3 regions of the Prosthecodimorpha staleyi genome follow, and region 2 is predicted to be linked to each of the others. Evidence: predicted binding sites of a transcription regulator. Region 2 holds the regulator's gene; each other region holds the start of a gene.

Region 1 (4,281 bases), 440 kb from region 2:
AGTTGGCCTTCATCCAGGCGGTCTGATAGGCGACCAGCGCATAGGCCGCCGCATGGCTCTTGTTGAAGCCGTAGTCGGCGAATTTCGCCAGCAGATCGAAGATGGTATCGGCCTGTTCGCGCGCCAGCCCCTGCTTCAGGGCGCCGTCGACGAAGCGGGCGCGCTGGGCGTCCATCTCGGCCTTGATCTTCTTGCCCATGGCGCGGCGCAGCAGGTCGGCCTCGCCGAGCGAATAGCCGGACAGAAGCTGCGCGATCTGCATCACCTGCTCCTGGTAGACGATGATGCCGTAGGTCTCCTTGAGCACCGGCTCGAGCAGCGGATGCAGATAGTCCGGTGTCTCCAGACCCTGCTTGCGCGCGCCATAGACCGGGATATTGGCCATCGGACCCGGCCGATAGAGAGCGACCAGCGCGATGATGTCCTCGAAACGATCGGGCTTGATGTCGGCGATCGCCTTGCGCATGCCCTGGCTTTCCAGCTGGAACACGCCGACCGTCTCGCCCTTTGCCAGGAGCTGGTAGGTCTTCGGATCGTCGAACGGCAGGGCCGAGAGATCGACCGCACGACCGTGCTCCTTCAGGACCAGCGCCACCGCGGTCTGCAGCACGGTCAGGGTCTTCAGGCCCAGGAAGTCGAACTTCACCAGTCCGGCGCTTTCGACCCATTTCATGTTGAACTGGGTGACCGGCATGTCCGAGCGCGGATCGCGGTAGAGCGGCACCAGGTCGTCGAGCCGCCGGTCGCCGATCACGATGCCGGCGGCATGCGTCGAGGCGTGCCGGTAGAGCCCCTCCAGCTTCATGGCGATGTCGAGCAGCTTCTCGACGATCGCCTCCTGTTCGCGCGCCTCCTGCAGGCGCGGCTCGTCGCTGACCGCCTGGGCGAGCGTGACCGGATTGGCCGGGTTCTGCGGCACCAGCTTGGCGAGCCGATCGACCTGCCCGTAGGACATCTGCAGCACGCGGCCGACGTCGCGCAGCACGGCACGCGCCTGCAGCGTTCCGAAGGTGATGATCTGGGCGACCTGATCGCGGCCGTATTTCTGCTGGACGTAGCGGATCACCTCGTCGCGCCGGTCCTGGCAGAAGTCGATGTCGAAGTCCGGCATCGAGACGCGTTCGGGATTGAGGAAGCGTTCGAACAGCAGCGCGAAGCGCAGCGGGTCGAGATCGGTGATGGTCAGCGACCAGGCGACCAGCGAGCCTGCGCCCGAGCCGCGACCCGGCCCGACCGGGATGCCCTGCGCCTTGGCCCATTTGATGAAGTCGGACACGATCAGGAAGTAGCCCGGGAACTTCATCCGGACGATGATCGACAGTTCGAAGGCGAGCCGTTCGCGGTAGTCCTGCACGGACAGGCCCGGTGCGGTGCCGTGAATGGCGAGCCGCTGCTCCAGGCCGGCCTCGGCCTGCGCGCGCAATTCCAGCGCCTCCTCCCGCTCGGCCGTTTCCGCATCCTGGCCGACACCGGCGAAACGCGGCAGAATCGGCTTGCGCTTGAGCGGGCGGTAGGAGCAGCGCCGTGCGATCTCGATCGTGTTGGCCAAGGCCTCGGGCAGATCGGCGAACAGCGCGACCATCTCGGCACGACTTTTGAACCCGTGCTCCGGCGTCAGTCGCCGCCGGTCCTCCTCCGCGACGACCCTGCCTTCCGAGATCGCGATCAGCGCATCATGCGCCTCGAAATCCTCGCGGTTGCGGAAAAAGGGCTCGTTGGTCGCCACCAGCGCCAAATGCAGGTCATAGGCGAGGTCGATCAGATCCGCCTCGACCGCCTGCTCGGCCTCGACCATGTGGCGCTGCAGCTCGACATAGAGCCGGTCGCCGAACAAATGCGCCAGCCGTTCAAGGCGGGCCCGAGCAAGGTCGGCCCGCCCCTCGGCAAAGGCGCGGTCGATCGGTCCCCCCGGCCCCCCCGACAAGACGATCAGCCCACCGGCATGGCCGCCGAGGAAGTCGACGGACACATGCGCATCCTCGGTCCCTTCCGTGCCGAGAAAGGAATGCGACACGATGCGAACGAGATTCGCCCAGCCTTCCGCCGTGGCGGCGATCAGCACCAGTGCGGGCCGCTTCGGGTTCAGGGCCGTCCGGCGGCCCGGTTCGACCGGTTCACCGAAATCGACTGCCACCTGGCAGCCGACGATCGGCTGGATGCCCTTCTCGGACGCCTTCTCGGAGAATTCGAGCGCCCCGAACAGATTGCCGGTGTCGACCAGACCGAGCGCCGGCTGCGCATCCGCCTTGGCGGCCTCGATCAGCTTGCCGAGCGGCAACGCCCCCTCGAGCAGGGAATAGGCCGAATGGGCCCTGACATGGATGAACCCGACTTCTCCGCCCACCCGCCCGCTCCGATACCGAACTTCACACCCGACCCCGAACCGCCCCGCGCGCCCCGCCAAGCCGCCCGGTCCGGACAGACCCAGGCACGGACCCGGCCGTCGCGCACCCGATTCGACGTCCCCCGCCCCGGTTCCGACCGCCGAATCAGATGGCGGACGGTCCGGGACGCCCCGGACTCTTCCGCGCAAGGTCCAGCCAAGGCAACGCATCGATCCCGGCCGTCCCCGCAAAGCCGGTGCTTGTGGATAACCCGGCGCTCGGTTATTCCTGTTTTGTTCCGAGCTCAGCCGGCGCGCATGATCACGTCGGCCCAGACCGCCAGCATCGCCATGAAGGACAGCAGAGCGCCCGCCGATACCACCTCACGCATGAACACCATCATGTCGACCTCCCGAAATTGGCCGCCAGCGGCCGTTATCCCCATATTGTTCGTGTTTTGTTCTTTCGTCAATCCCCATTTGATCCACCGGCAGTGCGCCTTCATCCACAGGAGAGATGCGGATCGCGCGCGCCCCGGGCGAGCCAATTCCGGGGCCCGCGCCGGATCCGCTGTTGAAAGATCGAATGAAAGGGACAATGTCCGCCGAAACCGTCTTGTCCGACCGGCCGAACCCGCCTATACACCCCCGCACGCGCCCTTCGTCTATCGGTTAGGACGGCAGCCTTTCACGTTGCAAAGACGGGTTCGACTCCCGTAGGGCGCGCCACGGCATTTTTATATTTATTTTTCAAAGACTTAGTTGAGATTCTACCCCCCCAGGACTTTGTCGGGCCTCTACCCCAGAAGTGGTCTATGGTTTCTCTGCTGTCTGACATTGGTTTCGCAGCGTTTGCCTTCTTGGCCGCAGGTTGCTGGTTTTCGTCCGCAGGCAAGCCACCGCCATGCTCTCCTATTGGGATGGCGTTCCAGACGATGACCCCTATAGGGTCTCCGTCGAACGAAGCGCCAGGATGAACAGGTTTGGTGCGGTGTTTGCCGGCTTCTCTGCGGCAGCGTCTGGCGTGAAGTTAGTTCTTCAAATGTCTTGCTACGCCTGACCATGTCAGTGCCCCACAGCTTGAACCGGCGAGCGGCCGGCGGCTTCGAGCCGAGGATCGGGGCGTAGAGACCAACTTCGTCCCATCAGAAGCCACGAAGCCGGCCTTTCCGTCCACCCTCACGGTGTGCGGAGCCGCGCCTAGCGGCGACCGCGGATGTCGTAGCCTTCGAAATTGAATATGGTGGGCATCGGGAATGCGGGGTTCAAATTGGCCTCGCAGGCGGTCGACCGCCGGGTGCCACATGACCCTACGTCTGATCGGGACCTTCGGTCTTGGACATGGTCGCGTGGAACGCGGCGAAGGACGAGAGGCGCGGGCGAAGGCTCCGGCCTTTCGAAGGGCGACAAAAAGCGCGCACGATCTCGCCTGGCAGTTCAACGAGCGTTCCGGGTTGAATTCGATGTCCGTAAAACCGGCATAGTCAAGAAGCGCGGTGCTCTCCACGGGCAATCGGCTCAGCGCCGTGATATAGAGCCAGTCATAGAAGACCGTCGGCGGATCGAGCGGGTAGTCCGTTCCCTGCAGCTGGAATTGGACGAGGCGGCCCGATCGACGGAGCCGTTCGTCCGTCTTGGCCGACCGGCTGTCGGTCTCGTAAAGGTCGGTATAGGGCCCGCCACCGGCAAAGACCTTGCTGCCCTGGAAGGCGCATTCCACCGTCGTATTCAGCCCCTCGATGTCCGTCCTCAGATTGAACGCACTCAAGGCGCGACCCAAGGCCAGGTCAGATTGGCTGGAAACCTCGAGAACCGGCGCAATGCCGGATTGCTTTGCAGAGTCGCGCAAGGCCAGGACGTTCTTCTTCTTTTGCGATGAGGAGAAGCCTGAATGCCATTTGAATGGCAAGCGAACTTCGTGCACCCAGTGCGGTTCGGCCGGGGTCGGCACGAAGACG
Region 2 (4,281 bases):
GCAGCCGCCCCGGAGGAGCGCCCCTTGACCGCCCGGCTCACCCATCTCGACGATACCGGCGCTGCCCACATGGTCGATGTCGGCGACAAGAGCGTGACCCAGCGCACGGCCGTCGCCGAAGGCCATGTGACCATGCTGCCCGAGACGCTGGCGCTGATCCGCCAGGGCCTCGCCAAGAAGGGCGACGTGATCGCGACCGCGCGCATCGCCGGCATCATGGCGGCCAAGCGCACGCACGAGCTGATCCCGCTCTGCCATCCGCTGCTGCTGACCAAGGTGGCCGTGGAGATCGAGGCCGACGAGGCGCTGCCCGGCCTCAGGATCACGGCGACCGCACGGGTCTCCGGGCAGACGGGCGTCGAGATGGAGGCGCTGACGGCAGTCTCGGTCGCCTGCCTGACGGTCTACGATATGGCCAAGGCGGTCGACCGCGGCATGGTGATCGGGGGCATCCGGCTTCTGGAGAAGTCGGGCGGCAAGTCGGGCCCCTGGCAGGCCGCCTGACCGGGCAGCGCGACGCAGGCACGACGGGGAGAACGCAGGCATGGCCGGAGGATTGCTGTCGGTGGAGGCCGCCCGGGCGCGGCTGCTCGCCGGGGTGGAACCGCTCGGCGGCGAGACGGTCGCGCTCGCCGCGGCGGCGGGCCGGGTCCTCGCCGCCGGCCTCGCCGCCACCCGCACCCAGCCGCCCTTTGCGGCCTCGGCCATGGACGGCTACGCGCTGCGGGCCGAAGACGCCGTCGCCGGCTGCCGCCTCGCCGTCATCGGAACCGCGCCGGCCGGACGCGCCTTCGAGGGCCGGCTCGGACCCGGCCAGTGCGTGCGGATCTTCACCGGCGCGCCCGTGCCGGAGGGCGCCGACACCATCCTGATCCAGGAGAATGCGCGGGTCGTCGCCGAGCGCGAGATCGAGGTCGTCGAGCCGGTCGCGACCGGCCGCCATATCCGTGCCGTCGGGCTCGACTTTCGTGCCGGCGACGTGCTCATCCCGGCCGGTACGCGGCTCGACTGGCGGACCGTCTCGCTCGCCGCCGCCATGAACCATCCGGTGCTGCCGGTGCGCCGCCGCCCCCGGGTCGCGGTGCTGGCGACCGGCGACGAACTGGTCCCGCCCGGCGCCATGCCGGGACCCGACCAGATCGTCGCCTCCAACGCCTTCGGCGTGCTGGCCATGGTCGAAGCCCAGGGCGGCCTCGGCATCGATCTCGGCATAGCCGCCGACACCGAGGCGGCGATCGCCGAGAAGATCGGCGCGGCACTGGCCGCGGAGGCCGACATCCTGGTCACGCTCGGCGGCGCCTCGGTCGGCGATCTCGACCTGGTCCAGAAGACGCTCGGCGGCGCCGGCATGGATCTCGGCTTCTGGAAGATCGCCATGCGGCCCGGCAAGCCGCTGATGTTCGGCACGCTCGGGCCGATGCGCGTGCTCGGCCTGCCCGGCAACCCGGTCTCAGGCCTCGTCTGCGCGCTCCTGTTCCTGAAGCCGCTGCTCAAGGCACTGCTCGGCCTCGCGCCGGCGATCGAAACCGAGGAACCCGCCGTGCTGGCCGCGCCACTGCCGGCGAACGACAGCCGGCAGGACTACCTGCGCGCGACCTTCGAGCCCGGCGGCACTGTGCCGCCGCATGTCCGGCCGGTCGACCTGCAGGATTCCTCGATGCTGAGCCGGCTCACCCGTGCCGATTGCCTGGTCGTGCGCGCGCCCGGCGCCGAAGCGGCGGCGGCCGGCGATGCCTGCCGAATCATCCGCTTCTGAGCAGGCCGGCCGCCGCGCGACCAACCGAGAGCCGGCTAAACAATTCGATCGGTTCGCCGGGCATCCCGGCGGCAGACCGGCAACGCGCCGATCCCGGTTCGCGCCGGTTCGCGTCCGGCCGCGCCGGTTTTGCGCCGAACGGCGCCACCATGCCGAACCACCGGCCGGGCGCGAGGGCGGGCATGCCGGCCCGGCGGGATTCGGGACCGCACATGAGCGATTTCGACCATCACGGTTTCGTTTCGATGCGTGTCTCTTTCGTTCGTGTTCCGTTTTTATCGAAAAATTAACACTTGTAGAACATCGAGGGAACGTGTAGCTTTAGTTCGTGATTTGTACCGGTCCATCAGAGTGTTCGGGCAGTCGTGACGGTCGATCGATCGTCTTCGCCGCCGCGATGCTGCCGAGGGCCGGCGGTCGGATCCGAAGGGCACGAAACCTGGAAACGAAACCGAAGGCGGCGATCGATGCTGACGCGGAAGCAATTCGAGCTCCTCATGTTCATACACGAGCGGCTGAAGGAAGCCGGCGTCCCGCCCTCCTTCGACGAGATGAAGGATGCGCTCGACCTGCGCTCGAAATCGGGCATCCATCGCCTGATCACGGCCCTTGAGGAGCGCGGCTTCATCCGGCGCCTGCCCAATCGGGCGCGCGCGCTGGAAGTCGTCCGGCTGCCGGATTCGGTCGTGCCGGGCCTTGCCAGCGCCCGCAACGCCAAGGGCTTCGCCCCCTCGGTGATCGAGGGCAGCCTCGGCAAGATGAAGCCGGTGGGGCCGGCGGAAGAGAAGGCGCAGGTCGTCTCGGTGCCGGTCATGGGCCGGATCGCCGCCGGCACGCCGATCGCCGCCATCCAGACCTACAGCCACGCGATCCCGGTGCCTCTCGACCTGATCTCGTCCGGCGACCATTTCGCGCTTGAAGTGCGCGGCGATTCCATGATCGAGGCCGGCATCCTCGACGGCGACACGGTGGTGATCAAGCGCTCGGAGAATGCCGATACCGGCGACATCGTCGTCGCGCTGGTCGACGAAGAGGAGGCGACGCTGAAGCGGCTGCGCAAGCGCGGCGCCTCGGTCGCGCTGGAAGCCGCCAATCCGGCCTACGAGACCCGCATCTTCGGCCCCGACCGGGTCAAGATCCAAGGCAAGCTGGTCGGCCTGATCCGCCGCTACTGAGCGGCGCGGCGCTCGGGCCCGGTGGCCGGAGCGGTCCTGGTGCCGGTCGAGCTGAGATCCGGGGTCCGATGTCCGGGGTCCCTGGATGGCTGGCCGTACGGTGGGGGCGTTGGGCGTGGCGTCATGGGCCGGCGCGGACTGTCCCAGCGCGGTCGGAGACTGCACGACTACGGGCCGGCTGCGTGCCAGGGGCGTCGGCCGGCGGGCAAGCTGGCGGTGATCGTGGCCTGCGGCGGGGTCGGACCTGCGGGCTCCAGGGCGGAGGCAGGCTGATGGTCGTACTGGTCGCCGCGATCGCCCGGTTCGGCTTCGGAGGACGGGCGATGTCCGGTCGACGCGGGCGGCCGGGGCCAGTCGAGCGTCAGCGCGCCGGTACGGGCCAGCGTCTTGCGGTCGATGACGACGGCGCTCGCCGCGCAGCCCGGCGGGGCGTCGAGCGTGGTCACCACGATGGCGGCCAGCCGGCAGTCCTCCTCGAAGGCGCGCGGGTCGCGCACCAGGGCCAGGATCCGCGGCGCACGGCCGGGATGCCCGTCCCGGAAGGCGCAGCCGAGCGGGTCGCAGCGCCAGTCCCCGGCAAGGTCGCGGGCGGCGGTGGGGCTGCGCGGGTCGGCACCAGCGGCGAGCCAGGTCGCGGTGGTGAAGCGGTTCGCGCGAGCGTCGAGGATCGCCAGCCGTCCGTCGGCCGCCCGAACCGCGATCGGCGCACCGCCCTGGCCGACCAGGATATCCGGCCGCGCCGCGAAGGGGGCGACCGCCAGGGCCGCCGCCAGCGCCACGAGGCCGAGACGGCGCAGCGGCGTCGTCCAGAGACAGAACCAGAGGATGCCGGCGATCGCCAGCGGCAGGCTTGCCGGATGGATGCGCCCGATCAGCCCCTGCCCGCCCGGCCAGGCCGAGACCATGCGGGCGACCGCCAGCATCGCGTCGATGCCCCAGCCCATCACGGTCAGCGGCACGATTTCGAGACCGAACGGGATGGCCAGCATGGCGAGGCAGGCGAAGGGCATGATCACGGTACCGACGATCGGCAACACGATCATATTGGCGATCATGCCGTAGGGTGCCGCCCGGTGGAACTCGGCCGCCACGACGGGTGCGGTCGCCAGACCCGCCACGAAGGAGGCCGCCGCCATGCCGATGACATGGCCGAAGCCGCGCCGGACCAGTTCCGCAACGATCCCGGACGCCTCGGCAGAGGCCGGGTCGGGCGGCCGGGCGCTGAGGCCGCGCCACGCCGAGACCAGCGCCAGAACCGCCAGAAAGGACATCAGGAAGCTCGGCTCGACCACAGTATGGGGCTCGATCGCCATCAGCGCGAGCGCCGCGAAGGCGACGTTGCGCTGGCTG
Region 3 (4,281 bases), 130 kb from region 2:
GCTACAACGGCGGCACCGCCCTGTCACTGGTGGTGACCAATGGCGCGGGCGGCGTGATCCAGGCGCTCGGCGACGACGTCCTCAAGGTCAATGCCAACGCCACCTACACGATCACCAATCTCGGCACGATCCATCAGATCGGTACGGCCAATGGCAGCGGCCAGGCGCTGGACCTGCGCGATTCGACGGGCGGCGGCACCATCACCAACGGCTCGGCGACCGTCCGCAGCGCGGTCATTCGTGCCGACGGCGACGATGCCCTGCGGCCCGGTGCCAACACCGCCATCATCAACTACGGCACCATCGCCAGCTACGGCGCCGTCAACACCAAGTGCCCGGACTATCTCGGCTCGGCCTGTAACGGCGCGCCGAGCGCTCACGACGCCATCGATGTCGGCGGCAATCTCGGCGTGACGGTGACCAACTACGGCACCATCACGGGATCCCGCCACGGCATCACCGCCGACGACGACATCTGGGTCCAGAACGAAGCCGGCGCGACCATCATCGGCCGCAACGGCTCCGGCGTCGGCAGCGACGGGACCGGCACGGTGATCAACTACGGCACGATCATCGGCGCCTATGCGGGCGCGGGCAACGCCTATGCGCATGCCACCGGCGGCGATTCGACCGCGAATAACGGCGACGGCGACGGCGTCGACATCGACGGCGTGGCGACCATCGAGAACTACGGCAAGATCAAGGGAACCGGGGCCGGCGGCGTCGACAGCGGCGGCCTGGCCAACGGCTCCGAGGGCATCGCGGCCGGCGGCGGCAGCATCCGCAACCATGCCGGCGCCCTGATCTCCGGCGCCAATACCGGCATTCTCATCGACGACGGCTCCGGCGGGGCGGGCGTCGCGGCGACGACGCTCGTCAACGACGGCCGGATCGAGGGCAAGGACGGCTGGGGCGTCCGCATCCTCGGCGCCTACAACAACGTCATCGACACCCGCGGGGCGATCGTCGGCACGGCCGGCGCCATCGGCCTCGGCACCGGCGACGACACCCTGACCATCCGGCGCGGCGCCGTGATCGGCGGTCTGGTCGACATGGGCGGCGGCGCCGATACCATCAATCTGGCCCGCGAGAACCGCATCCTCGACATGGCCTCGACGACCGGCGTCACGGTCAATGCCCGCGGTCCGGTCGCCGTCACCCAGACCCGGATCGCGACCTTCGACGAAACCGTCAAGCCGGTCGATACGACCTCGGCTCTGTTCGGCGCGATCGATCCCATCCTGGCGGGCCGGTTGGCCGGCACTGCGTCGAGCCAGGGCGGCGCGCTCGGCTATGCGGCGACCGGGGGACGGGCAGCGGCGGCCTTCGACAGCGTCGACGCGGCCCGGCGGCAACCGGGGCAGGGCGCCTGGTTCCAGGCCTTCACCGGCGGCGGCAGCTTCGACGTGGAGGGCAGCGGGCGCAATCTCTCGGCGCGCTGGACCGGCGGCCTGTTCGGCATCGACGGCACGCTCTCGAGCGGCGCCCGGATCGGCGGCTTCGTCGGCGGCGCGGGCGGTTCGTCGAGCCTGGCCGGGCGGCAATCCTCCGACCTGACCCATATGATCGCCGGCCTCTACGGCCGGACCGGGCGCGGCGGCATGGATGTCGACGGTTCGCTGACCCTCGGCCGCACCCGCGACGACACCACCCGCACCTGGGCGGCCGGCGGCTCGGGCACCGTCAAGGCGAAGAGCTCGCCGGACCAGACCTTCCTGAGCCCGCAACTGGCGCTCTCCCAGGCGATCGCCTTCCAGGGCTTCACGCTGACCCCGGCGGCGCGCCTGCGCTACATCGCCGTCTTCCACGACGGCTACGACGAGACCGTGGCCGGAACCCGCCTGACCTTCAAGGACCGCACCACCGGCACCCTCGAAGGCCGGCTCGAGCTGAACGGCCGGGTCGCGGTCGGCTCCGGCATGGTGCTGACCGGCACGGCGGGCGTGATCGGGACCAGCGGGCAGGGCGCGGATCTGGCCGGATCGTTCGGCGGCGCCGGCTTCCGCATCCGTGACAAGGACAAGACCGGTCTCGGCGCCTACGGCGCGGTCGGCTTCGAGGCGGCCGTCTCCGACAACGCGGTCGTCGCCGCCAGCATCGACGGCACCGCGATGCGCGACGGCAGCCTGTGGGGCTCGGCCCGGCTCGGCGCCAAGATCCGCTTCTGATCTGCCGGCGGACGGTCCGCCGTCGCACCGCAATGCCGACGCCGTCCCGCCGCCGCGGGGCGGCGTCGTGACGTCCGGGGGACGTGACGTTCCGGCGCCGCGACGTCCCGGGGGCGGGCGGGTGCCGGCAGGGCCTCCGAGTCGCGGTCGCACCACCACCAGCGCCGGCTTCGCGCGACCTTCGAGGGCTGCAGAACAAAGCTAAAACACACGTCCGAAAAGCATTGCGGATAAGGCGCTTGACAGACTCTGGCGCATATGGAACAAAATGAGTACATCAGATCGGTTTGGCGCGCCGTCAGGCGCGTGTGATATGGAGTGCGGCAGATGGCACAGGCGCAACTTCGGCTGGTCGAAGGGGATGGCATGGACAAGACCAAGGCGTTGGACGCCGCACTGACGCAGATCGAGCGGAGTTTCGGCAAGGGGTCGATCATGCGCCTCGGCCAGGGCAAGGTGGTCGAGGTCGAGGTGGTCTCGACCGGATCGATCGGGCTCGACATCGCGCTCGGCATCGGCGGCCTGCCGCGCGGGCGCATCGTCGAGATCTACGGGCCGGAATCCTCGGGCAAGACCACGCTGGCGCTGCATTGCATCGCCGAGGCGCAGAAGAAGGGCGGCATCTGCGCCTTCATCGACGCGGAGCATGCGCTCGATCCGATCTATGCCCGCAAGCTCGGCGTCAATCTCGACGACCTCCTGATCTCCCAGCCGGATGCCGGCGAGCAGGCGCTGGAGATCTGCGACACGCTGGTGCGCTCCGGCGCCGTCGACGTGCTGGTGATCGATTCGGTCGCCGCCCTGACCCCGAAGGCGGAGCTCGAGGGCGAGATGGGCGACAGCCTGCCCGGCCTGCAGGCCCGCCTGATGAGCCAGGCGCTGCGCAAGCTGACCGGCTCGATCTCCAAGTCGAAGACCATGGTGATCTTCATCAATCAGATCCGCCAGAAGATCGGCGTGATGTTCGGCAATCCGGAGACCACCACCGGCGGCAACGCGCTCAAGTTCTATGCCTCGATCCGTCTCGACATCCGCCGCATCGGCGCGATCAAGGATCGCGACGAGGTCACCGGCAACCAGACCCGCGTCAAGGTCGTCAAGAACAAGATGGCGCCTCCGTTCAAGGAGGTCGAATTCGACATCATGTATGGCGAGGGCATCTCCAAGGTCGGCGAGCTGGTCGATCTCGGCGTCAAGGCCGGCATCGTCGACAAGTCCGGTTCGTGGTTCTCCTTCGAGAGCCAGCGCGTCGGCCAGGGCCGCGAGAATGCCAAGAATTTCCTGCGCGAGAACAAGGACGTGGCGGCCAAGATCGAGGCCTCCATCCGGCAGAATGCGGGTCTGATCGCCGACAAGATCCTGCCGACCGGAACGGCCGAAGACGAGGATGGTCCGGTCACGGATTGATCCTTCGGAGGCGCCGGGACCGGCCCGCGGCAGGGCTGCCGGCCGCGGTCCCCCGAGACGGCGCCCCGGTGTTGGCTGTCCCGGCCGGCGGGGCCCCTGCCGCCGGGCGATGGCGGTTGGCGGCCTCGCGGTGCGGGCCGGTGATCACGGGCCGGTGATCGGGTGACGGATGCGGCGCGGTACCCTCGGTGCCGCGCCTTTTTGCGGGGCGGGTGGATTTGCCGGCCTTTCGCGTGTGGCAATGGTGCCGTTGCGGTGGACAGGGGGCCGGCCGGCGGCTAAAAGCTCCGGGGTTTTCCGAGCAAGCACCAAGGGATCGACAGGTTCATGAGCGGCGTCAACGAGATCAGGTCGGCGTTCCTCGACTACTTCGCCAAGGCCGGGCACGAGATCGTGCCGTCGAGCCCGCTCGTGCCGCGCAACGATCCGACGTTGATGTTCGCCAATTCGGGCATGGTGCAGTTCAAGAACCTGTTCACCGGGGTCGAGAAGCGCGCCTATCAGCGCGCCTCGACGGCGCAGAAATGCGTGCGCGCCGGCGGCAAGCACAACGACCTGGACAATGTCGGCTACACCGCCCGGCACCATACCTTCTTCGAGATGCTGGGCAATTTCTCGTTCGGCGACTATTTCAAGGACCGCGCGATCGAGTTGGCCTGGAACCTGGTGACGCGCGAATTCGGCCTGCCGGCGGACCGGCTGACCG

The links. The regulator LexA, encoded in region 2, represses DNA repair genes until DNA is damaged. The targets are predictions, from matches to a motif close to TGTTCNNNNTGTGTTCNG.
Positions count from the first base shown of each region.
Region 1: the regulator LexA is predicted to act here: its motif matches at 2,608-2,625, upstream of dnaE (DNA polymerase III subunit alpha).
Region 3: the regulator LexA is predicted to act here: its motif matches at 2,360-2,377, upstream of recA (recombinase RecA).

Region 1 covers NZ_JAHHZF010000001.1:148,832-153,112, forward strand. The annotation lists gene dnaE (DNA polymerase III subunit alpha) at 1-2,344, opposite strand, end outside; tRNA gene KL771_RS00645 (tRNA-Glu) at 2,978-3,052, shown strand; gene KL771_RS00650 (DarT1-associated NADAR antitoxin family protein) at 3,354-4,281, opposite strand, start outside.
Region 2 covers NZ_JAHHZF010000001.1:592,799-597,079, forward strand. The annotation lists gene moaC (cyclic pyranopterin monophosphate synthase MoaC) at 25-504, shown strand; gene KL771_RS02600 (molybdopterin molybdotransferase MoeA) at 545-1,756, shown strand; gene lexA (transcriptional repressor LexA) at 2,224-2,931, shown strand; gene KL771_RS02610 (ComEC/Rec2 family competence protein) at 3,099-4,281, opposite strand, start outside.
Region 3 covers NZ_JAHHZF010000001.1:462,075-466,355, reverse strand. The annotation lists gene KL771_RS01965 (autotransporter outer membrane beta-barrel domain-containing protein) at 1-2,168, shown strand, start outside; gene recA (recombinase RecA) at 2,496-3,575, shown strand; gene alaS (alanine--tRNA ligase) at 3,903-4,281, shown strand, end outside.